3 regions of the Rhizobium sp. BK275 genome follow, and region 3 is predicted to be linked to each of the others. Evidence: riboswitches for the same ligand, from Rfam matches in the RefSeq annotation. Region 3 holds a riboswitch; each other region holds the start of a gene.
What was found. Region 3 has a riboswitch for thiamine pyrophosphate ahead of thiC (phosphomethylpyrimidine synthase ThiC). Riboswitches for the same ligand answer to the same signal wherever they lie in the genome.

Region 1: linked by a shared signal. The riboswitch ahead of FHT82_RS19495 (YkoF family thiamine/hydroxymethylpyrimidine-binding protein) and the one ahead of thiC (phosphomethylpyrimidine synthase ThiC) in region 3 are both predicted to bind thiamine pyrophosphate.
Region 2: linked by a shared signal. The riboswitch ahead of thiM (hydroxyethylthiazole kinase) and the one ahead of thiC (phosphomethylpyrimidine synthase ThiC) in region 3 are both predicted to bind thiamine pyrophosphate.

The regions. Positions count from the first base shown of each region.
Region 1 is NZ_JACHZL010000006.1:108,961-116,036, forward strand. It holds gene FHT82_RS19460 (NADH-quinone oxidoreductase subunit NuoF) at 1-514, opposite strand, end outside; gene FHT82_RS19465 (formate dehydrogenase subunit gamma) at 511-990, opposite strand; gene FHT82_RS19470 (LysR family transcriptional regulator) at 1,126-2,019, opposite strand; gene FHT82_RS19475 (metalloregulator ArsR/SmtB family transcription factor) at 2,093-2,434, opposite strand; gene FHT82_RS19480 (SDR family oxidoreductase) at 2,536-3,306, opposite strand; gene soxR (redox-sensitive transcriptional activator SoxR) at 3,398-3,862, opposite strand; gene FHT82_RS19490 (NAD(P)H-dependent oxidoreductase) at 3,944-4,519, shown strand; TPP riboswitch at 4,709-4,823, shown strand; gene FHT82_RS19495 (YkoF family thiamine/hydroxymethylpyrimidine-binding protein) at 4,813-5,421, shown strand; gene FHT82_RS19500 (ABC transporter permease) at 5,436-6,227, shown strand; gene FHT82_RS19505 (ABC transporter ATP-binding protein) at 6,224-6,979, shown strand; gene FHT82_RS19510 (ABC transporter substrate-binding protein) at 6,987-7,076, shown strand, end outside.
Region 2 is NZ_JACHZL010000005.1:304,709-311,784, forward strand. It holds gene ugpC (sn-glycerol-3-phosphate ABC transporter ATP-binding protein UgpC) at 1-441, shown strand, start outside; gene FHT82_RS17805 (endonuclease/exonuclease/phosphatase family protein) at 453-1,490, shown strand; gene FHT82_RS17810 (aldehyde dehydrogenase (NADP(+))) at 1,757-3,280, shown strand; TPP riboswitch at 3,444-3,542, shown strand; gene thiM (hydroxyethylthiazole kinase) at 3,594-4,394, shown strand; gene thiE (thiamine phosphate synthase) at 4,391-5,026, shown strand; gene thiD (bifunctional hydroxymethylpyrimidine kinase/phosphomethylpyrimidine kinase) at 5,023-5,835, shown strand; gene FHT82_RS17830 (hypothetical protein) at 5,979-6,659, shown strand; gene FHT82_RS17835 (alpha-hydroxy acid oxidase) at 6,849-7,076, shown strand, end outside.
Region 3 is NZ_JACHZL010000001.1:45,559-52,634, forward strand. It holds gene betC (choline-sulfatase) at 1-492, shown strand, start outside; gene FHT82_RS00195 (hypothetical protein) at 588-851, opposite strand; gene FHT82_RS00200 (YbhB/YbcL family Raf kinase inhibitor-like protein) at 903-1,367, opposite strand; gene FHT82_RS00205 (thiazole synthase) at 1,735-2,508, opposite strand; gene thiS (sulfur carrier protein ThiS) at 2,512-2,709, opposite strand; gene thiO (glycine oxidase ThiO) at 2,709-3,680, opposite strand; gene thiC (phosphomethylpyrimidine synthase ThiC) at 3,682-5,508, opposite strand; TPP riboswitch at 5,601-5,733, opposite strand; gene FHT82_RS00225 (cold-shock protein) at 6,144-6,347, shown strand; gene FHT82_RS00230 (DUF2934 domain-containing protein) at 6,464-6,757, opposite strand.

The sequences.
Region 1 (7,076 bases), on a different contig from region 3:
CCGCCGCATCGAGCACCGTCTTCCATTTGATGCCCGTCGGAAAGCCGGCGCCACCACGGCCGCGAAGGCCGGAATCGGTAACTTCCTTGACGACATCGGCAGGCTGCATCGACACCGCGCGGCGAAGACCCGCAAGCCCGCCATGGGCTTCGTAATCCTCAAGCGAAAGCGGATCGGTAATGCCGCAGCGGGCAAAGGTGAGACGGGTCTGGCCTTTCAGGAATGGGAGGTCCTCGACCTCCCCGAGACAGAGCGCATGCGTGCCGCCGCCTATCAATCCCGCATCGAACAGACTGGCAACATCCTTCTCCTTGACCGGCCCATAGCCGATCCGCTTACCGGAAAGCTCGACCTCGACCAGCGGTTCCAGCCAGAACATTCCGCGCGAGCCGTTGCGCACGATTGTGGCATCGAGGCCGCGGGCGGCGATCTCCTGGGTAATCGCCTTTGCCACCTTCTCGGCCCCGAGCGAGAGCGCTGCGGCATCGCGCGGAACATAAATCTTCACAGTCATCGGCGCGCCTCCTCGATGAGTTCGGTCACCAGTTCGTCATCGACCCGGCCATGCACCTCACCATCCAACATGGCGGCCGGCGCGCAGGCACAGAGACCGAGACAGTAGACCGGCTCCAGGGTCACGCTGCCATCGAGAGTCGTCTGGTGGAAATCGATGCCGAGCAGGGTCTTGATACGTTCGGCCAATGCATCGCCTCCCATCGACTGGCAGGCTTCGGCGCGACAGAGTTTCAGCACGTGCCGACCGGCAGGATGATTTCGATAATCATGGTAGAAGGTTACGACCCCGTGAACCTCGGCGCGGGAAAGATTGAGCTCGTCGGCGATGACCGGTAGGGCCTCCTGCGGCACGAAACCGAACTGGTCCTGGACCTCGTGCAGAATGGGGAGCAGTGGGCCTTCGAGGGATCGAAGATCAGCAACGATCGAACGGATACGCCCGACGATATCGCCCTGGGCGATACGTATATTCATCAGCAGCCTCCCTTCGGCTTACGCATTCCTTGAAAACCGCAAAACTCCCCATGTCATTGCGATTTCTACGGAACTGTCTCAGGGAAGCAGGCTGCAATCAATAAAGCAGTCTCGTTGCTCGATAGGTTTTTCCTATCAAAGTTCTGCGTCTTCAACGAGTGTTCTTGCTTCATGCAACAAAGCGGAAACAAGCGGCGTGAAGGGTTCACGATAGGGAGCAACCAGGCCGACGAGATGGTGCGCCTCCGGCTCGACAATCGGGATCATGCGGATCTCTACAGGAAAGCCAAATGATTTCGCGACGTTACGAGGCATGATGCTCGCCCAGCGACCGGTCCGTACATGCGAAAAAAGCACGATCATCGAGTTGGATTCAAGCGTCGGATGCACTGTTGCACCGGCTTCGGTCAAATGTCGGTTGATGATACGCCGGTTCTGCATGTCGGCCGTCAATAGGCAAAGCCGAAGATCGCCCACTTCACGCCACGTCACACTCTCGCGATCCGAGAGCGGACTGCCGGCGGCGGTGATCAGGTTGTAGCGCTCCGCATAAAGCGGCACCGAGGTGACGCGCCCAAGCGGCTCGTTTTCCAGATAGGTGATGCCGGCATCGATCTCGAGATTTTCGAGCATGCTCAGCACCTGCAGCGAATTGCGCGAGACGATGGAGAAGGTGACATCGGGATGCCGCTCCTGGAAGGGCGTTGTGATTCGCGACAACATGGCGAGCGCGGTCGGAATGGAAGCAAGACGCAGATGGCCAGAGAGGCCTTTGCGGGCGGCGCGCATTTCCTCGCGCATGGTGCGCGTGTCGCCGACAATGCGACGCGCCCATTCGAGCACGCGCTGCCCTTCCGGCGTCAATCCTTGAAAGCGAGAGCCGCGCTGCACCAGCATGACGCCGAGTTGATCCTCAAGCTGGCGAATGGCGGCCGAAAGCGTCGGTTGGGAAACGCCGCATTCCTCTGCCGCACGGCCGAAATGTTTTTCGTTGGCGAGCGCAATGAAGAATTCCAGCTTGTCGATCATCCGGCCTCCCCGCCGAGTTCGGGATGAGGCCTATTTTTGCGGCTTGTCCGCCGCTTCGCAAGAGCCGTGGGCTCTAACTTTTCTCGGCAACCGGAAAGAGACTGAAAAGTGATTCGAGGAAAGCCAGAACGCTTTCATTGCCCGTGCTGTAATAGACGAGCCGTCCTTCGCGCCGCGTATTGACGAGGCCTTCGAGCCTCAGCCGGGCAAGCTGCTGGGACACCATAGCCTGCTGTATACCCAGGATATCCTCGATTTCGCCGACCGTCTTTTCCCCTTCCGACAGGATACAAAGGATGAGCAACCGGGTCTGATGGGCTAGCGCCTTCAGGAGATCACTCGCCTCGTGGGCTTTGTCAGCAAGCTTCTGCAAGTCCTGGCCAGTCATGCCCGGCTTCGGTTTAGGCAATGGCATTTGCTTCTCGGAAGGAGGTAATAATGTAGATCAGTACACTATCATATTCGCAGAAGCGAATTGGTCAAATGTCATGAAATACCAAAAAAAGTCCAACCAAATCAGCAAATAAGCTGACCACCGTTGATCTCCAGCACTTGACCTGTGATGTAGCCAGAGAGTGAAGGAGCCGCCAGGAAGAGATAGGCAGGCGCGCAATCCTCCGCTGTTCCAAGCCGCTGCAGCGGGATAGACCTGCGAGTTTGCTCCAGTTTTTCGCGAGATGAATAGCGTGCATGGAAATCGGTATCGATCGTTCCGGGCGAGACGCAATTGACCCTTATACCGTCAGGTGCGAGCTCCCGGGCAAGCGCCTTCGAATAGGTCGCAACGAAAGCCTTCGATGCGGAATAGATCGCCGAACCGGGGCTTCCGCCCGTCAGCGCCGAAATCGAAACCGTGTTGACGATGGCAGCACCTTGCGCCGCCCGCAGCGCCGGAAGCAGAGCGCGCGTCAACTCCACCACCGACGTCTGGTTGAGACGCACGATGGTCTCGTACTCGGCATCAGTGAGCTCTCCGGCCAGAAAGCGACCGTGCATGGTACCGGCATTGTTGACCAGCACATGCACCGCATCGAAGAATTCAAGCGCCTCCTCCGCAAACTTTGCGGCCCCGCCCGGATGCAGGAAATCGGCCGGCAGCAGCAGCGCCCGCCGCTCCGATTCGGCTGTCAGCAGAAAATCCGGCAGTTCGCGCTCCCCATCACGCCCGGTATGAACGAGTACGCGCGCCCCGCAATCCAGAAACTGTCGGGCGATTTCCAGGCCGATACCGCGGCCGCCCCCCGTGACGACGACATTGCGGTTCTCGAACAGTTTGGGATGAAACACGAAGCTCTCCTCCTTGCGGGCGGCCGGTCCCGCTGCTTGCACTATCAGGGCCTAACATATGCGGCCATCAGCCAAAAGAAAGCCCGAAGGTCTAAGCACCCGGATCCAGAAGCCGCGCACCAGCGCCTTGCCTGCCGAGAACGTCGAAGGGATTGCGCAACGGACAGGCGTCGATGGAGAGGCAACCGCAGCCAATACAGCTCGTCAGATGGTCGCGCAGCAGGCTCAGTCGCTTGATGCGGGCATCGAGGTCATCTTTCCAGAGCGCCGACAGCCTCTGCCAATCCTCGACTGTCGGCGTCCGGCTCTGCGGCAGGGTTTCGAAGGCAGTCTGGATTTCGGCAAGTGGGATGCCGACGCGTTGCGCCACTTTGATGATACCGAGGCGCCGTAGCACATCGCGGCCGTAGCGGCGCTGGTTGCCGCGGGTGCGGATGCTGGAGATCAGCCCCTTCGTCTCGTAGAAATGCAGGGCAGAAACCGCAAGCCCGCTTCGCTCTGCCACCTCACCCACCGTCAGGAGCTTGCTCAACGAGAATGTCGAATTCTGCTGCATGGCCTATTGACCTCAATGTTAGTTGAGGTTCTATAGACTGCGCTCCCGAGGCCGTAAAGCCGATACGAGAAGGAGCAATGCATGCAGAAACCCATGAGGCTTGCCGTCATCTACGGCAGCACGCGCGAGGGACGCATCTGCGACAGGGTGGTGAAATGGCTCGAAAGAGAGCTGGCCCGCTTTCCGCAATTCAAAATCGACATCATCGATCCGCTGGCATTTTCGTTGCCGCGAGAGCATGCGCCGCATCATCCGGAGGCAAGACGGCTTGCGGACAGGCTCCATCAGGCCGATGGCTTCATCCTCGTCACGCCGGAATATAACCACAGTTTCACCGCCTCACTGAAATTCCTCATCGATCTCTTCATCGAGCCCTGGCACGGCAAGCCGATTGCCTTTGTCTGCTATGGCGGCGTCTCCGCCGGATTACGGGCAGTTGAACAGCTCCGCCTCGTCTTCGCCGAACTCCATGCCGTCACGATCTGCGACGCGGTGAGCTTCAACTCCCCCTGGCGTCGTTTCGATAATGAAGGCCGGCTGCAGGATCCGCAGGATGCGTTGCGCCGGCTATCGAGAATGATGGCCCAGTTGCAATGGTGGACCGAGGCGCTGATCACCGCCCGCAGCGACACTCCCTATGCCGGCGTAGCCGCCTGAGACAACGACATCCGGTTCCGTTTCTGGCAGGTACGGAACCGGCTGGACACCCGGACAGGGCCTCCGTCCGGGTGCTTCCCTCCTCTGACACCTAACAGTTGCTTCCAAACAGCCATCACCTTTATACCGACCGTATAGCCGGTAGGAATTTTGCGGTTGCAGTATCGCAAACCCGGTGATAGTTTCCGCCACAATTCACGGGGGAGCTCCGAATTGCCGGGGCTGAGATGTGAGGCGCATGCCTCCGGACCCTTCAAAGCTGATCTGGGTAATGCCAGCGGAGCGAGGTCCAAGTGTTTTCCGGCGCGCAAGTGTCCCTGTATCCGATGTCCGGCAATTTCGTCGGCATCATCCTTGACGCGATCAAGGCTCTTGAGCCCTATCGCGATCGGCTTCGCATCGAAACCGACGATATCTCCACGCTGATGGTCGGTCCGCCCGACGTGCTGTTTGCCGCCATGCGCGACCTGTTCGTTTCGGCTGCCGCAAGCGGCGAGCACTGCGTATTGTCCGCCGCCATCTCGCGTGGCTGCCCCGGCGAACCGGATGATGCGATCTGCGGCGCCAGCCTGCCCTCTAGCCGGTCCGAACCGCTTGCCGAGCGCGTCGAGGCGGCGATCACGGCAGCCAGGGATACGAAACGGACCGGCCAGGCGACGGCAGCCCAGGTTTCTCTCTATGTTATGGGAACGGGCACGCATATGGACGAGATCTATGGCTGCATCGATTTCCTGAAGCGTTCGGGCACATTCGACCGCTCCAAGAATTTCTGCACCAAGCTGCGCGGCGATGCCGGCGCGATCTTCGCGACCATTCACCAAGCCTTCTATCGCTTCGGCGATCCCGAAGGCCACGTGACGCTGGATATCACGGTCTCCGCGAACAGCCCGAGCAAAGCCTGAGACGCTTGACGGCGATGACCTTATCGAAATCGGATTCGACATTCACGGCATTGAGGCGGGCCTTGCCTGCCATTCTTGCCGTGTTTGCCTTCCTGGCTGCCTGGGAACTCTATGTCGATCTCTCCGGCATCAAACCCTCCATCCTGCCCTCGCCTTCACGCGTCCTGACGCAGGGCTGGCTGAACAGGCAGGCGCTGCTCGACAATACCTGGCCGACGCTCAGCGCAACGCTCGGCGGTTTTGCCCTGTCGCTGGTCTTTGCCTTCGTCTCGTCGGTGCTGATGGATTTCGTACCCTTCATGCGCCGCGCGCTGCTGCCGCTCTTCATCGTCAGCCAGACGCTGCCACTGGTCGCGATTGCGCCCCTGGTCGTGCTTTGGTTCGGTTTCGGGCTGCTGCCGAAACTTCTGCTCGTCGCGCTCGTCACCTTCTTTCCGTTGCTGGTCGCCCTGCTGCAGGGCTATGAATCGACGGACGGGGATATTGCCGAGCTTTTGAGTTCCATGAAGGCGAGCCGCTGGCGCATCTTCTGCCTGGCAAGGCTCCCTTCCGCCATGCCCTTCTTCTTTGCGGGTCTGCGCATATCGATCACCTATGCCGTGGTCGGCGCGATCTTTGCCGAATATGCAGGCGCCTCCCGTGGCCTGGGGATTTACATCCTCAACGCCAAGAACAATTTCCGGCCGGATCTCGTGCTCGCCGCCGTCGTTCTCAGCGCCCTTCTGACGCTATGCCTCTTCGGCCTTACACTGGCGATCCAGCGTCTCGCCATGCCCTGGCAATCCGCCGCGGAGAAACGCCGATGAGCGGGATGCTGGAGCTTGAGAACATCTCGAAGTCCTTCGGTGGCATGGAGGTGCTGCAGGATATCTCTCTCCATATTGCCAGAGGTGAATTCGTTTCGATCGTCGGCCCCTCCGGTTCCGGCAAATCGACGATCCTCAGGCTGCTGACACAGGCACTGCTGGCCGATAAAGGCGACATTCTCTTCAACGGCACTCCGCTCTCACAGGCCGCGCATGCCTTCGCTTTCATGCCCCAGCGCGATGCGTTGATGCCGTGGCGAAGCGTGATCGACAATGCGATCCTCGGCCTCGAAGTGTATGGCATGCGTCGCAGGCAAGCGCGCGCCGTCGCTGCCCCTCTCTTCGAACGCTTCGGCCTTGCCGGCTTCGAAAACCACTATCCCGCTGCCCTTTCGGGCGGCATGCGCCAGCGTGCGGCCCTGCTGCGCACTGTGATCCAGCGGCAGGATATGCTGCTGCTCGACGAGCCCTTCGGAGCGCTCGACGCGCTGACCCGCACACAGATGCAGGAATGGCTGCAAGGCATGTGGACAGATCATCGCTGGACGGCGCTGCTGATTACACATGATGTGCGCGAAGCGGTCTTTTTGTCCGACCGCATCTATGTGCTTTCCGCTCGCCCGGCGGCCGTGGTCAGGGAATTCGAGGTGCCGCTGGCAAGACCGCGCACGCTTGCCGATCTCGGCTCCCCGGCCGCACAGGCGATCGAAACAGAAATCCTTCAAACACTGCTGCATCCGCAAAGAACCTGAGGAGGTCCTGATGCTTCTCACCCGCCGACAAACCCTTTTTGCCGCCGTGGCTGCAGGCCTTGCCGGCCGCACCGCCTTCGCCCAGTCCGCCGCAAAG
Region 2 (7,076 bases), on a different contig from region 3:
TATCCGGCAAGCCGTTTCGTTGCCGGCTTCGTCGGGACGCCGGCACTGAACCTGCTGGAAGGCCGCGTCAACGAAAACGGTGTCTTCATCTATGATGAAGGCCGTATGGTCGCCCTTCCCACCGAACGCGGCAAACAGCTTGCCGGCCAGCGCGTCGTTCTCGGCGTGCGCGCCGAAGCCGCCCGCCTCGTCTCTCCGGATGCGCCGGGCGCTCTCGTTGCGACCGCCGACTTCATCGAAGAGCTCGGCGCTAGCCGCGTCGTGCATGCTGATTTCGATGGCCTGCCTTTCGCCGTTGCCATGACCGGTTCGGTCTCACTGAAGACGGGCGACCGCATCGGCATCGCGATCGACCAGGATTCGATCCATCTCTATTCGGCCGACACCGGCGCAGTCCTCGTTGCCCCGGCTCGCACGGGCGCTGCCACCGTCGACGCCTGAGCCTGGCAGAGATGACGAGCTTTTCTGATCTCGCCACCGGCGATCGCAATCTCGTTGCGGTCGCCGTGGAGGTGCTTGCCGTTCCCTCGGCCGCCTTTTTCGATGAGGCGCGATCCGCGGACATGACGCAGGCTGAACATGACAGGCTCGCAGCAATCCTGCCGTCGCTTGCGACCATCGAAGTGGCGAAGATCTCCGGCGGCAGCGTTATTGGCAACAGTTTCGTCGTCGCGGCGTGGAATGCCGAGCGGCTGAAGTATCATGCCTCCTCCGTTGAACTCGTGCGCCAGAGCGCCGCCGATATCCTGCTTCTGACCGAGGCCGATCTCGGCACGGCGCGCGCTGGCAATCGTCATACGGTTGCCGATCTCGCTCGTGATCTCGGCATGTCCTATGTTTTCGGCGTGGAATTCGTGGAACTCGGTCTTGGAAATTCCCATGAGCGCGAACGGCATAAGGGGCAGACGAATTCGGTCGGCTTCCATGGCAATGGGCTGCTTTCCCGCCTGCCCTTGCAGGATGCGGCACTGATCCGTCTCGATGACGGCGGCACATGGTGGACGGATGCGAAAGACGGCCAAGGCCGCATCGGCGGACGCATGGCGATTGCCGCGAAGGTCGAAACCGCATTCGGACCGATCCTTGCCGTCAGCGTCCATCTGGAAAGCAAGACCGATGTCGAGGATCGCGCCAAGCAGACGAAGCGGTTGATTGAGGCCGTCGAAAGGCTCGCCGGCGACCTGCCCGTCGTGATCGGCGGCGATTTCAATACCAATATGCTTCCCAGTGGCCCACGCGAGCCGCGAGCACTTGAGCCTCTTTTCGGCCTGCTTGCTGAAGCCGGTTACCATTGGGAAACGGGCAATGATTTCGCGCATACGCGACGCGCCGGCCCGGACGGCGTGCCACAGCCGCCTTTCGCCCGGCTCGACTGGCTGTTCACGCGCGGCCTTGCGGTGAGCGATGCCGTGACCGTTCCGGCTGTCGATGCCGATGGCGCCGCGATCTCGGACCACGAACTGATCAAGGCGCGGTTCTCCGCACCGTGATCAGGCGCTTGCGAAGCGTCTCGAGCCGATTCAGCGCTTCGTCCCTTCACGCCCGCGGCCCTTTGGTCCACTTCTACGTCCTCGCCGCCACGAGCCCTTTGAGCCTCAGGACTTGGCTGATGAGACGACAATGGCAAAGCAGCCGCCCGGGCAACAAGGTTGGTGTCGAGGCTATCTATCTTCCCAGACCATTGGGTAAAGATGTCGTGAAAGTGAGAAAGCGAACGCCTATATAGATGCCGAATCTTTTTGAAAGGAACCCCATTATGACTATCAATGGAAGCCTGCTCGTTGCGGGATCGGAAAAGCGCGGCACGCGCGGCGAGCTTTATGGCGTCGAGGCAGCCACCGGCACGGCTTTGCCCGTTTCGTTCGGTGGCGCCTCCGCAGAAGACGTCGAAGAGGCGACTAAGCTCGCATGGGAGGCCTTCGCCTCCTACCGGGAAACCGACCTGGAAACGCGGGCCGCCTTTCTTGAAACGATTGCCAGTGAGATCGAAGCGATCGGCGATGAGCTGATCGTGCGGGCGATGGCGGAAACTGGACTTCCGCGCGGACGTCTCGAGGGGGAGCGCGCTCGCACGATGGGACAGCTTCGGCTGTTTGCAAGGGAGGTTCGCGAAGGCCGGTTCCAGGAGCTTCGTTTCGACGGCGCGGATCCCTCCCGTAAGCCGGTTCCGAAGCCCGATCTGCGCCTGCGCAACATTCCCCTCGGCCCCGTTGCGGTTTTCGGTGCATCGAACTTCCCGCTCGCCTTCTCGGTGGCCGGCGGCGACACAGCGTCTGCTCTGGCTGCCGGATGCCCTGTTGTCGTCAAGGCCCACTCCGCTCATCCGGGCACGTCGGAACTGGTAGGCCGGGCCGTACAGCGTGCCGTCGCCAAGGCCGGCCTGCATGTTGGCACCTTCGCGCTTCTCTTCGATACCGGCTTCGAAGTTGGACAGAAGCTCGTCGCCGATGCAAGAATTCGGGCAGTTGGCTTCACCGGTTCGCGCCGCGGCGGCACGGCGCTGATGAAGATCGCTTCCGAGCGCAAGCAGCCGATCCCGGTCTATGCCGAAATGAGCAGCATCAACCCGGTCATCTTCTTCCCCAACGCGCTGAAAAGCCGCGCGGCGGAGATTGCAACGACTTTCGTAAACTCGCTTGTCCTCGGTGCCGGACAGTTCTGCACCAATCCCGGCCTCATTCTCGCCGTCGACAGCGAAGGCCTGGACACCTTCATTGCCAAGGCGCGGGAGCTTCTCCCCGATGTCAGCGCCCAGACGATGCTGACAGGCTCCATCGCCAAGGCATTCTGCGATGGCGTTGCCCGGCTGGAGAAGCATCCCGAAGTCCGGCTCGTTGCCAATGGCAAGCCCGGCAGCGAATTCGAAGGCGCGGCCGCTCTCTTCGAGACGACGGCTGCGGCATTCCTCGCGCATCACGAGCTGCAGGACGAGGTCTTCGGTGCGGCCGGCCTTATCGTGCGGTGCCGCGATCTCACAGAACTCGAACGCGTCCTCGATGGCCTCGAAGGGCAGCTGACCGTCGCCCTCCACATCGCCAGCGAAGACGAGCCGGAAGCAAAGCGCCTCGTTCCCAAGCTGGAAATGCTCGCCGGACGCCTGCTCGTGAACGGCTTCGGAACCGGTGTCGAGGTCTCGCCCGCCATGGTGCATGGCGGCCCCTACCCGGCAACCGCCGACGGCAGGTCGACATCGGTCGGGACGCTGGCGATCTACAGGTTCCTGCGGCCAGTTTCCTATCAGGATTTCACCGCAAACCTGCTTCCAGCGCCGCTGCGTTGATTGGATCGGGGCTTGCCAAGCTCAAAACGCGGGGTCTTTTAAGGAGACCATACGAGAAGTTGGCAAGCTCCAACCCAGAACGATGGTGCCGGGAGTGATCCTCCTTCACAGAACCGTTATTTTGCCAGTGACAGCGGCACCATTCTCTGCAAGAAAGAGTGCCGTTGAGAGACAGGGGCGCCCATTCGCAAGAATGGGCTGAGAAGCACCCTTCGAACCTGAACCGGATAATGCCGGCGGAGGGAGTCGCTCGGGTCGCCATCTGCTTCATCGCATGATCGTTCCCGCGCCTGCCCCGCCTGAAAGGGGTACTATGGAGAACAAGACACCCGGAGCACTGTTGACGGCGATGCGGGCGAAGCCACCGCTCGTACAGTGCATCACCAATTATGTCGCCATGAACATCGCCGCCAATGTGGTGCTTGCGGCCGGGGCGTCGCCTGCCATGGTTCACGCCGCCGAGGAGGCCGGAGAATTTGCTGCGATCGCTGGCGCCTTGACCGTCAATATCGGCACGCTCTCCACCCAATGGATCGACGGCATGCAGGCAGCGGCAACGGCTGCGAACGCAGGCGGCAGGCCGTGGGTTCTCGATCCGGTCGCCCATTACGCGACTTCCTTCCGCCGCAAGGCGGTTGCCGATCTGCTGGCGCTTCGCCCGACGATCATTCGCGGCAATGCCTCGGAAATCATCGCACTTGCCGGCGGCGAAAGCCGTGGCCAGGGCGTCGACAGCCGTGACCCCGTTGAGCGGGCCGAGGCTTCTGCCCGGTTGCTCGCTGAACGGTATGGCGCAGTCGTCGCTGTCACCGGGGTCGTTGATTTCGTGACTGACGGCGCACAAGCGCTGCGCATCGAAGGCGGTTCGCCGCTAATGCCGCAGGTCACCGCACTCGGCTGCTCGCTGACCTGCCTCACCGGCGCCTTTGCCGCAACCATTGTCGACGATCCCTTTGCAGGCACAGTTGCGGCACTCGCCACCTTCGCGGTTGCCGGCGAAGAGGCGGCGAAAGATGCAGCCGGCCCGGGCTCCTTCTCCTGGCGCTTCCTCGATGCGCTCGCCGCGCTTGATGGCTCGACACTGGATGCAAGAACCAGGATCAATGCCGCATGAAACGCTTTGACCTCTCCCTCTATCTGGTCCTGGATCCCGATCTTTGCGCCGGTATCGGCATGGCCGAGACGACGCGGCTTGCCGTCGCAGGCGGCGCGACCATGGTGCAGCTTCGCGACAAGCACGGCGGAACGGCAAGAATGGTGGAAACCGGTCTTGTCCTGAAAGAGATACTGAAAGGCACAGGCGCGCTGCTGATTGTCAATGACGATGTGGAAGCGGCCGTTGCAATCGGCGCCGACGGGCTGCATATCGGACAGGACGATACGGGGCCAGCCGCCGCACGTTCGATGATCGGCCCGGACATGATCCTTGGCCTGTCGGTGGAAACCGAAGCTCTGGCAGCGGCAATCGACCCTGGTATCGTCGATTATGCCGGTATCGGACCGGTCTTTGCCACCCAAACCAAGACGGACCACAAGCAGCCGATCGGTTTTGACGGGCTGGCGAGACTGGTGAAGGCTGCACCCGTTCCAACGGTTGCGATCGGCGGCCTGAAAAGCGAGCATGTCGCTTCCGTCTTTGCGGCAGGCGCCGATGGGCTTGCCGTCGTCTCGGCGATCTGCGGCACGCCTGATCCGAAGGCCGCGACGCTTCGCATTGCCGATCAAATCAGAAAGGTGAGCCGATGATCCGCAACGTTTTGTCCATTGCCGGCTCCGACCCCTCAGGCGGCGCTGGCATCCAGGCCGATCTCAAGGCTTTTTCGGCCCGTGGCGTTTATGGCATGGCGGCGCTGACGGCATTGACGGCGCAGAACACGCTGGGTGTGACCGGCGTGCATCTCGTGCCGCCGCATTTCGTCGCCCAGCAGATCAAGGCCGTCTTTGCCGATGTCCGCGTCGATGCCGTCAAGATCGGCATGATCGCCAATGCCGGCATTGCCGAAGCGGTTGCCGAGGCGCTGGCGCCCCATCGTGGCATCCCCATCGTCGTCGACCCCGTCATGATCGCCAAGGGGGGAGCAGCCCTCCTCGACCCGCAGGCTGTCGATGCGCTCACACGGCATCTGCTGCCGCTCGCTACGCTCCTCACCCCTAATCTGCCGGAAGCTGCCGCGCTGCTGCACGAAGAGGTAGCCGAAAACCGTAAGCAGATGGCCTCGCAGGCCGAGCGCCTCCGGGCACTTGGTCCCGCTGTCGTGCTGGTCAAGGGCGGCCATCTCGAGAGCGACGAGAGCCCGGACGTGTTGTCGATCGCTTCCGGTCTTCACTGGTTCGAAGCCAAGCGTGTGCCGACGAAGAATACGCATGGCACAGGCTGCACCCTGTCCAGCGCCCTTGCTGCAGAGCTTGCTAAGGGCGTTTCGCCGCAGATGGCGGTCGCAACCGCCAAGGCTTATCTTGCGCAAGCGGTCGCTGCTGCGGACGAATTGACAGTGGGTTCCGGCCATGGGCCAGTCCATCATTTCCATGCCCTGTGGAAAGACGCCGGGCTCTGAGCCGGATCACATTTCAAAGATTGTCAGACGGCCCGGTCGAACCAGGCCGCGACCATTTCATGCGTATGGTCTGAGAGAGGTTTATTGGCATCGGCTGGTGGCCTATGCTAGTGGACGGTCCCTTTCAGCGAGACGAAACCGCCATGCTCCCCTGGATCCAACTCGATTCCGCGACCATTCCCGGCGAAGGCAGTGAGTTGCGGCTGAAGCAGCGCGGCGGCGAATTCTCGATCATGCTCGGCGCTAACGAGCTGATGAACAGCCGGCTCAGCGGTTCCGAAGAAGCGCTCGCCACGCTCTCTCACGAACGCATCAAGTCGCATCCAAAGCCGAAAATCCTGATCGGCGGGCTTGGTATGGGTTTTACGCTGCGGGCTGCGCTCGCGGTCCTGCCAGAAGATGCAAGCGTCGTCGTTGCCGAACTGGTGCCTGCGGTCATCGCCTGGGCGCGCGGTCCGATGGCCGAGGTCTTCAAGGGCTGCCTCGACGATCCGCGTGTCGCAATCCATCAGGGAGATGTCGGGGAAGCTATCCGCGCCGGCAAGGCCAGCTATGACGCTATCCTGCTCGACGTCGACAATGGCCCCGATGGCCTGACCCGCAAATCCAACGACCGGCTCTATGATTTTGCTGGGCTGAAATCCGCCCGCGAAGCACTCCGCCCTGGCGGCGTACTCGCGGTCTGGTCATCCGGACCGGATCCATCCTTCACCCGCCGGCTGAAGGATAGTGGCTTTGCCGTCGATGCCGTCAATACGCGTGCCAACGGCAAGCGTGGCGGAGCACGGCACGTCATTTGGCTCGCGGTCAAAGCTGGTCGCTGATCAGATCTCGAAGGCCTGTCGGAAAAATTGCATATTTATCCGAGGAGGCGACGGGAGCGCACTCAAGAGAGCTTGAGATTGGTGCAATAATAATCGTATCCCATAGGTCATGGATCGCGAAGACGAGGAGGTCTCGCGGCCGCTCATCGGCTGGAAGCATGACATGCCAGCCCTCGATTGGATACGAGTATGCGCCTTTCAGACTGCCATAATTTCCATGACTTCCGCCGCCTCGCCAAGCAACGCCTTCCTGGGCCGATCTTCAACTATATCGATGGCGCAGCGGATGACGAGGTTACCTACAGGCGCAATACATCTGCTTTCGAGAGCTGCGATCTTCTGCCGAGCGTGCTGCGTGGCGTAAGCGAGGTCGACATGTCGGTTACCGTCATGGGCCAGAAACTCGCCATGCCGGTC
Region 3 (7,076 bases):
GCCGGCCTTGCCGGGCTTGATATTTCTGCGATTGCCCACTGGACGGATGGCGAGGATCTGGCCCAACTCCTGGGCGGCAGCAAGGCACATGGTCCGGTCCTGATGGAATATGCCGCTGAAGGATCGATTGCACCGCTTGTGGCTATCCGCGCCGACCGTTTCAAATTGACGGTCTGCGAAAAGGATCCACCTTTGCTGTTTGATCTTCGGGCCGATCCCCACGAACTCTCCAATCTCGCAGGTGATCCAGCCCATGCGGAAACGCTGGACGCCCTGCTTTCTCAAGTCCATCTCCGTTGGAACCTGTCAGGCTTTGATGCGCAGATCCGCGAAAGTCAGGCCCGTCGGTGGGTCGTCTATCCCGCATTGCGGCAGGGGTCCTACTATCCGTGGGACTATCAGCCACTGCAGAAAGCCGCCGAGCGATATATGCGCAATCATATGGATCTGAACGTCTTGGAGGAGAACCAGCGATTTCCTCGCGGCGAATGACGGGCAGGAGGAATAATCGCGACACCCGGACACTGGCCCTTCGCCCCGGGCGATTTCGGCCCGACTTCGCTCCGGCGGTCGAAACTGGCGCAGTTCTAGCGCAATGCACCCCATCGTGCGTCCCATTCTACCCCCTCGGATAGTTCGATGAGGATCTCACTGGCCCCGTGCAGGTGGCTGCGGGCGATTTGAAGCGCGGCTGCCGGTTCCATCTCCTCGCCGGGAAAAACACTGTAGTCCCTACCCCGGCCAGTCACTTTGCGCACGAAGCCGCGGATCTCGTCACCGGAATGATAGAGCTTGATGACCATGTCGCCCGGCTTTTCCAGACCTTTTTGAAAGCGCCGATAAATAGCCAATATATCCTCCTGCGCACGGCCGTCAGCCGAGCAAGGTGAGCCAGCGGCCGGTTACGTTTGTTCAAACGTGCCGGTCAGTGAGGTTTCAGCGATCGTATGTTTCCGTGCCTCTCGCCACATCGCCTGGATGCCGGCCGAGGCCGGAATTGACAGAGCGGGGACGTCGAGTGCCGCCAGCCTGAAGTGATAGTGATGGACGCCGTGGCCTTTGGGTGGCTGTGGGCCGTCATAGCGGCCATTGCCGAAATCATTGTCGCAAAAACGCGGCCCTCCATTCGGTGCCATATTGCTGTTTTCCGGTAACGCGTTGCGATCGCCCGGTATATTGAAGACGCCCCAATGACGGAAGGTTCCATTTGGCGCATCGGGATCTTCAACGATAAGCGCAAAGCTGCGTGTCTCATCCGGCGCTCCGGCCCATTCAAGGCGCGGTGCTATGTTTTCGCCAAGCCGTGTGTGCTTGTTTGGAATTGTGGATCCGTCCGTGAATGCGGAACTCGTGAGTGTGAACGACATGAAGACCTCCTTCGGCCGTCAGGACCGGCAAATGCCTTCACCGGTCCACAATCTGAGGATTGTTTCAAACATGCAGGTCCAACATGGATCGGGCGCCAAAGTTCCAGCCTTGGCCACGTTTGACCGGCGCATGTGGAACCTTTTCCGGCAGCTGTGGTTCGAATTGTAAGAGGCATACCCTTACCAACGACATGAAAGGGAAAGTGGTGCGCGGGGGTCCGCATTCGTCTCTCCGGCGGTCCCGAGATCCTGAAAATCGAGACGTGACGACGAACAGCGTCTCAAGCGTATCACTCGCACCGGTGCGGACGCGTTAGCCTTTCGATCCAGGCGGCGCTGTCGACGATCAGATAGAAGGGATCGAGCTTCACGCGAATACTGCCTTTCCAATCACGGGTGTCGACGGAACCGCCATGTCGCGCGGCTCCAGCATGCCGGCGCCGAATGCCTGTCGGCCGGCCTCAATTGCCCCAGCGAAGGCTTCCGCCATTGCCGCGGGGTCACCCGCGCCGGCAACCGCGGTGTTGAGAAGGACCGCATCGAAACCCAGCTCCATCACGGTCGTTGCATGCGACGGACGGCCGATGCCTGCGTCGACGATCAGCGGCACGTCGGGAAAATGTGCGCGCATGGATCGAAGGGCCGTAAGATTGAGCGGCCCTGAAGCGGTGCCGATCGGGGCGCACCAGGGCATCAGCACCTTGCATCCTGCTTCCAGGAGGCGCTCCGCCACTATCAGATCGTCGGTCGTATAGGGAAAGACCTCAAAGCCGTCAGCGGCGAGAATGCGCGCCGCCTCCACAAGGGCGAAGACATCCGGCTGCAGCGTATCGTGATTGCCGGTCACCTCCAGCTTGATCCAATTGGTCTGAAACACCTCGCGCGCCATCTTGGCCGTCAGCACGGCCTCGGATACACCGTGGCAGCCGGCCGTGTTGGGAAGAACGCGGACACCAAGCGCCCGGATCATATCGAAAAATGCGCCGCCATTGCGCCCGCCGGCCATTTCGCGCCGTAGCGACACGGTGACGATCTCCGTCCTGGACCGCTTGACAGCCTCGGCCAGGATGTCTGGCGAGGGGTAACGCGCTGTTCCGAGCAGGAGGCGCGACCCGAGCTGGGTTCCGTAGAGATCAAGCATGGGTCAGCCTCCCTGCATCGGGGCCAGGATCTCGATCCTGTCATTGTCGTTCAGAAGGTGATCGTCGCGATCCTCGCGATGAATGAGCTCGCCGTTGACGGCGGTTGCCAGCCACTCGCCCTCATAATCGAGTGCCGCCAGAAGCTGCGACAGCGTGGTTGCGACAATTGTCTCGGGTTCGCCGTTTATGATCAGGTGCATCAGGGGCTCCTTTGCTTCGTCTGTCCGGAAAAGACCAGATCCGCGGCTTCAGCCGCCATCGCTGGCGCCAGCAGAAAACCGTGGCGATAAAGGCCGTTGAGGATGATGATATTGCCCTCCCGCATCACGCGGGGAAAGTTGTCTGGAAAGGCAGGGCGGATGCCGGCGCCGGTTTCGACAATCGCAGCATCGGCAAAAGCAGGATGCAGTGCATAGGCGGCATTCAGCAGTTCCATCAGCGAGCGGGCGGTGATCGGCCCTTGGAATTCCGTTTCGATCATCGTCGCGCCGACCATGAACAGGCCTTTACCGCGCGGCACGATATAGACGGGAAAACGCGGATGCAGCAGGCGGACGGGCCGCGCGAGGGTGACCTCCTCAGTCTGCAGATAGAGCATTTCGCCCCGCACACAACGCAACTCCTCGCACTGGCCGATCTGGCCCACCCCGGTGCAATCGACGATTTCCGCGAATTCACCGTCATCGGCGATCTCTTCGGCAAAAGTGACGCCCTTTGCCGACAGATCATCTTTCAATGCGTGCAATACTTCGCGGGGATTGAGGTGCGCTTCCTGCGGAAAGAACAGGCCGTGCCTGAAGCGACCGGCGAGAGAAGGTTCGAGGGTGGCGATTTCGCGTTCCTCAACCCAACGATAGCCGGTCGTGCGGCCGGCGAAGCGCTTCAGCTCGCTCTCATCGCGGTTCGGTGCGACGACAAGCGTTCCCTTGCGGACGATCTTGCCCGGCGAAATCGCTTCCCATCGATCAGCGGAATCGCGGCCGCGTTCGAGTACGGCTTCATCGGCACTTTCCCGCTCGCACCATGGTGCCAGCATGCCGCCGGCAAGCCAGGAGGCTGCCCGGCTGAAAGTCTGACTGGGATCTGAGATCGTGACCTCAGCGCCGCGCCGAAACAGCTCGTGAGCGACCGTGAGGCCGGCGACGCCGCCCCCTTTGACGAGGACGCGCATGTCACTCGGCCGGATGCGCGCTGCCGTTGATCGGCATATAGAGATCGCCGCCTTCTCGATATTTCGCCGCCATCGCGTCCAGCCCCTCCTTCTGCGCCTCCGCGCGGATGTCATGCGAAATCCGCATGGAGCAGAATTTCGGGCCACACATCGAGCAGAAATGCGCAACTTTATGGGCTTCCTTCGGCAAGGTCTCGTCATGGAAACTGCGGGCGGTATCGGGATCGAGCGACAGGTTGAATTGGTCCTCCCAACGGAATTCGAAGCGGGCGCGAGATAACGCATCGTCGCGGACACGCGCCGCTGGATGTCCCTTGGCGAGGTCTGCCGCGTGGGCGGCGATCTTGTAGGTGATGACACCCGTCTTGACGTCGTTGCGGTCGGGTAGGCCGAGATGCTCCTTCGGGGTGACGTAGCAGAGCATGGCAGTACCGAACCAGCCGATCATCGCCGCACCGATCCCCGAGGTGATATGATCGTAGCCCGGCGCGATATCGGTCGTCAGCGGCCCGAGCGTGTAGAAGGGCGCTTCGCCGCAGACGGCAAGCTGCTTGTCCATGTTTTCCTTGATCTTGTGCATCGGAACATGGCCAGGCCCTTCGATCATCGCCTGACAGTCTTTTGCCCAGGCGATCTTCGTCAGCTCGCCAAGCGTTTCGAGCTCGGCAAACTGCGCTGCGTCGTTGGCATCGGCAATCGAGCCGGGGCGCAGGCCGTCGCCGAGCGAGAAGGAGACGTCATAGGCGCGGCAGATGTCGCAGATTTCCTCGAAATGCTCATAAAGAAAGCTCTCGCGATGATGATGCAGGCACCACTTCGCCATGATCGAGCCGCCGCGCGAGACAATGCCGGTGACGCGGTTGACAGTCAGCGGGATGTAATGCAGCCGCACGCCGGCATGGATGGTGAAATAATCGACCCCCTGCTCGGCCTGCTCGATCAGCGTGTCGCGATAGACCTCCCAAGAGAGGTTCTCGGCGATCCCATCGACCTTCTCCAGCGCCTGATAGAGCGGTACCGTGCCGATCGGAAGCGGCGAGTTGCGGATGATCCACTCGCGGATGTTGTGAATGTTGCGGCCGGTCGACAGGTCCATGACGGTGTCGGCGCCCCAGCGAGCCGCCCAAACCATCTTCTCGACTTCCTCTGCCATAGAGGAGGTGACGGCGGAATTGCCGATATTGGCATTGATCTTCACCAGGAAATTCCGGCCGATGATCATCGGCTCGCTTTCCGGGTGATTGATATTGGCCGGGATGATCGCGCGGCCGGCTGCGACCTCCTGACGGACGAATTCCGGGGTCACATGATCCGGAATATGGGCGCCGAAACTTTCGCCATCGCGAATTATGGCTTCGACCTTCGCTTTGCGGCCAAGGTTTTCGCGGATGGCGATGAACTCCATTTCCGGCGTGATGATGCCGGCGCGCGCATAGGCAAGCTGGGTGACCGCCTTGCCGTCTCTGGCACGTAGCGGCTGACGTTTGGCAGGAAATTGCGGTGTCAACCGCTCGCCGGTAACAAAGCCATTGTCTTCGGGGCGCAGATGGCGGCCTTCATAGGCCTCGACATCGCCGCGCGCGAGTACCCAGTTGCGGCGAAGCTGTGACAGGCCCCGCTCGATGCGGATATCTGCTCCGTCGGCGGTATAAGGGCCGGAGGAATCGTAGACGACAACAGGCGGCTCGCCCGATGTCGGATGCACGCTGATCTCGCGCATCGGCACGCGGATGTCGGCGTGAATATCCCCCGCGACATGGACTTTCCGCGACGCCGGCAGCGGGCCGGTGGTAACGGTCGGAGTGAGGTTTTTTGCGGCAATGGTCATGGTTTGAGGCTCCAAGTTGGTGTTGGAGACCCAGTCAATCAGCCGGAATGATGGAAAGACGCCGGCATGGATTCTACGCGTGAATCCAAAGTCTTCGAGCGCTTGCACCGTCCCTACGCCAGTATGAACTGGATCAGGTTCAACGGGTCACTGCGCCCACAATCGGCAAAGCCGTATTGCCTAGCAGTATCTCAGCCCCTTGCCGGGACACCCCTGGTGAATGTCGCAAAGACTATGTGCTCGGCCGAGTTCATGTCAACCCGGAACTGCGGAACTTCGGGCAAACCAGCACGCAGGGTGAACCGCACCGAGCTTGCCCTGAGAGCAATAATATACGACAAGCGCGATCCGCATAACGCAACCCGGAAGCCTTTCGGCGCCCCTCTAATGAAGGGCGATTAATACGAACGCGCGTGGGACGCACGACCAGACACGACACGAGGTTTAGGAACGTTCTCTGCCAGCCAAAGAGGCTCTATCCAACCTCCAGCTCATGCAAACACATGCCAGCACCAGAGCGTGCTGGCTAAGGCCGGTCGTTGTTTCCCATTCGCTCCCGGTAGATCGGGTTGATCGCGCGACAGCTGATCGCTAGATTGCCGGCGCGATTAAACCGCAAGCACACGAGGATTCTCATGCCGACTGGCAAAGTAAAGTTTTTCAACAACGACAAGGGTTTCGGCTTTATCACGCCTGACGACGGCGGAGCTGATGTTTTCGTGCACGTATCCGCATTGCAATACGGTGGTACACTGAAGGAAGGCCAGAACGTGTCCTTCGATATCGGCCAGGATCGGAAGACAGGCAAGTCAAAGGCCGAAAACGTCAGACCGCTCTAAACCGCACGGGATCTCCTTTTCGACAATCAGAATTCATCGCAGGGCGCTCATCGAGGGCGCCCCGCTCTTTCAATCCCATTCAACCAAGTCGAATGGGCCGCCAGGAAGCAGCCCAGTTAGTGCTTGGTAACGCCTGTGGCAATCTTAGTTGACTTCGGCGGCGGAGCCGTCGTCGGAACGCTCTGGGCGCCGCCCTTGGACTTGCCTGCTGCTTTTACCTTAGGGGCTACGTCCGCCTCCCCAGCCTTCTTCGACCGGGGTTTCTTGACCGGCTGACCACCGGTCTCGGTGCTCGCGGCGATTTCCTGAAACGCCTGCAGCCAGTGCTTCATGTCCTCCCCGTGAGGCCGACCCTCCTGCTCCCAGATCTCATAGGCGCGTTGTCTGAGACGGTCTTCGTTCATTGCCATCCGTTCCTCCCTGAGCTAGACCTTAAGACCACTGACATGGTGCGGCACATATCAGAGGCAAGTGCCACCGCGTATTTCCGGCAACGAATAATTGGCAGCACGGTCATGCCTCCGTTCTCCGGCTTGCTGGCCGTGCCAGCGATCTATTGGTAATGGCTGCTCTCCGGGCCGGCGTCGCAATTTGCCGATTGCGAATGCGGTTGTTCACCATTTCCTGAGAAGTCAAAGCCGATTGCGTGCCGTTGAATGATCTAGCAAGCAATTTCAGATAATAGCAAAGGCATCGGTAGCTGAATCGCCTCGGAGTAACGTCGTGAAA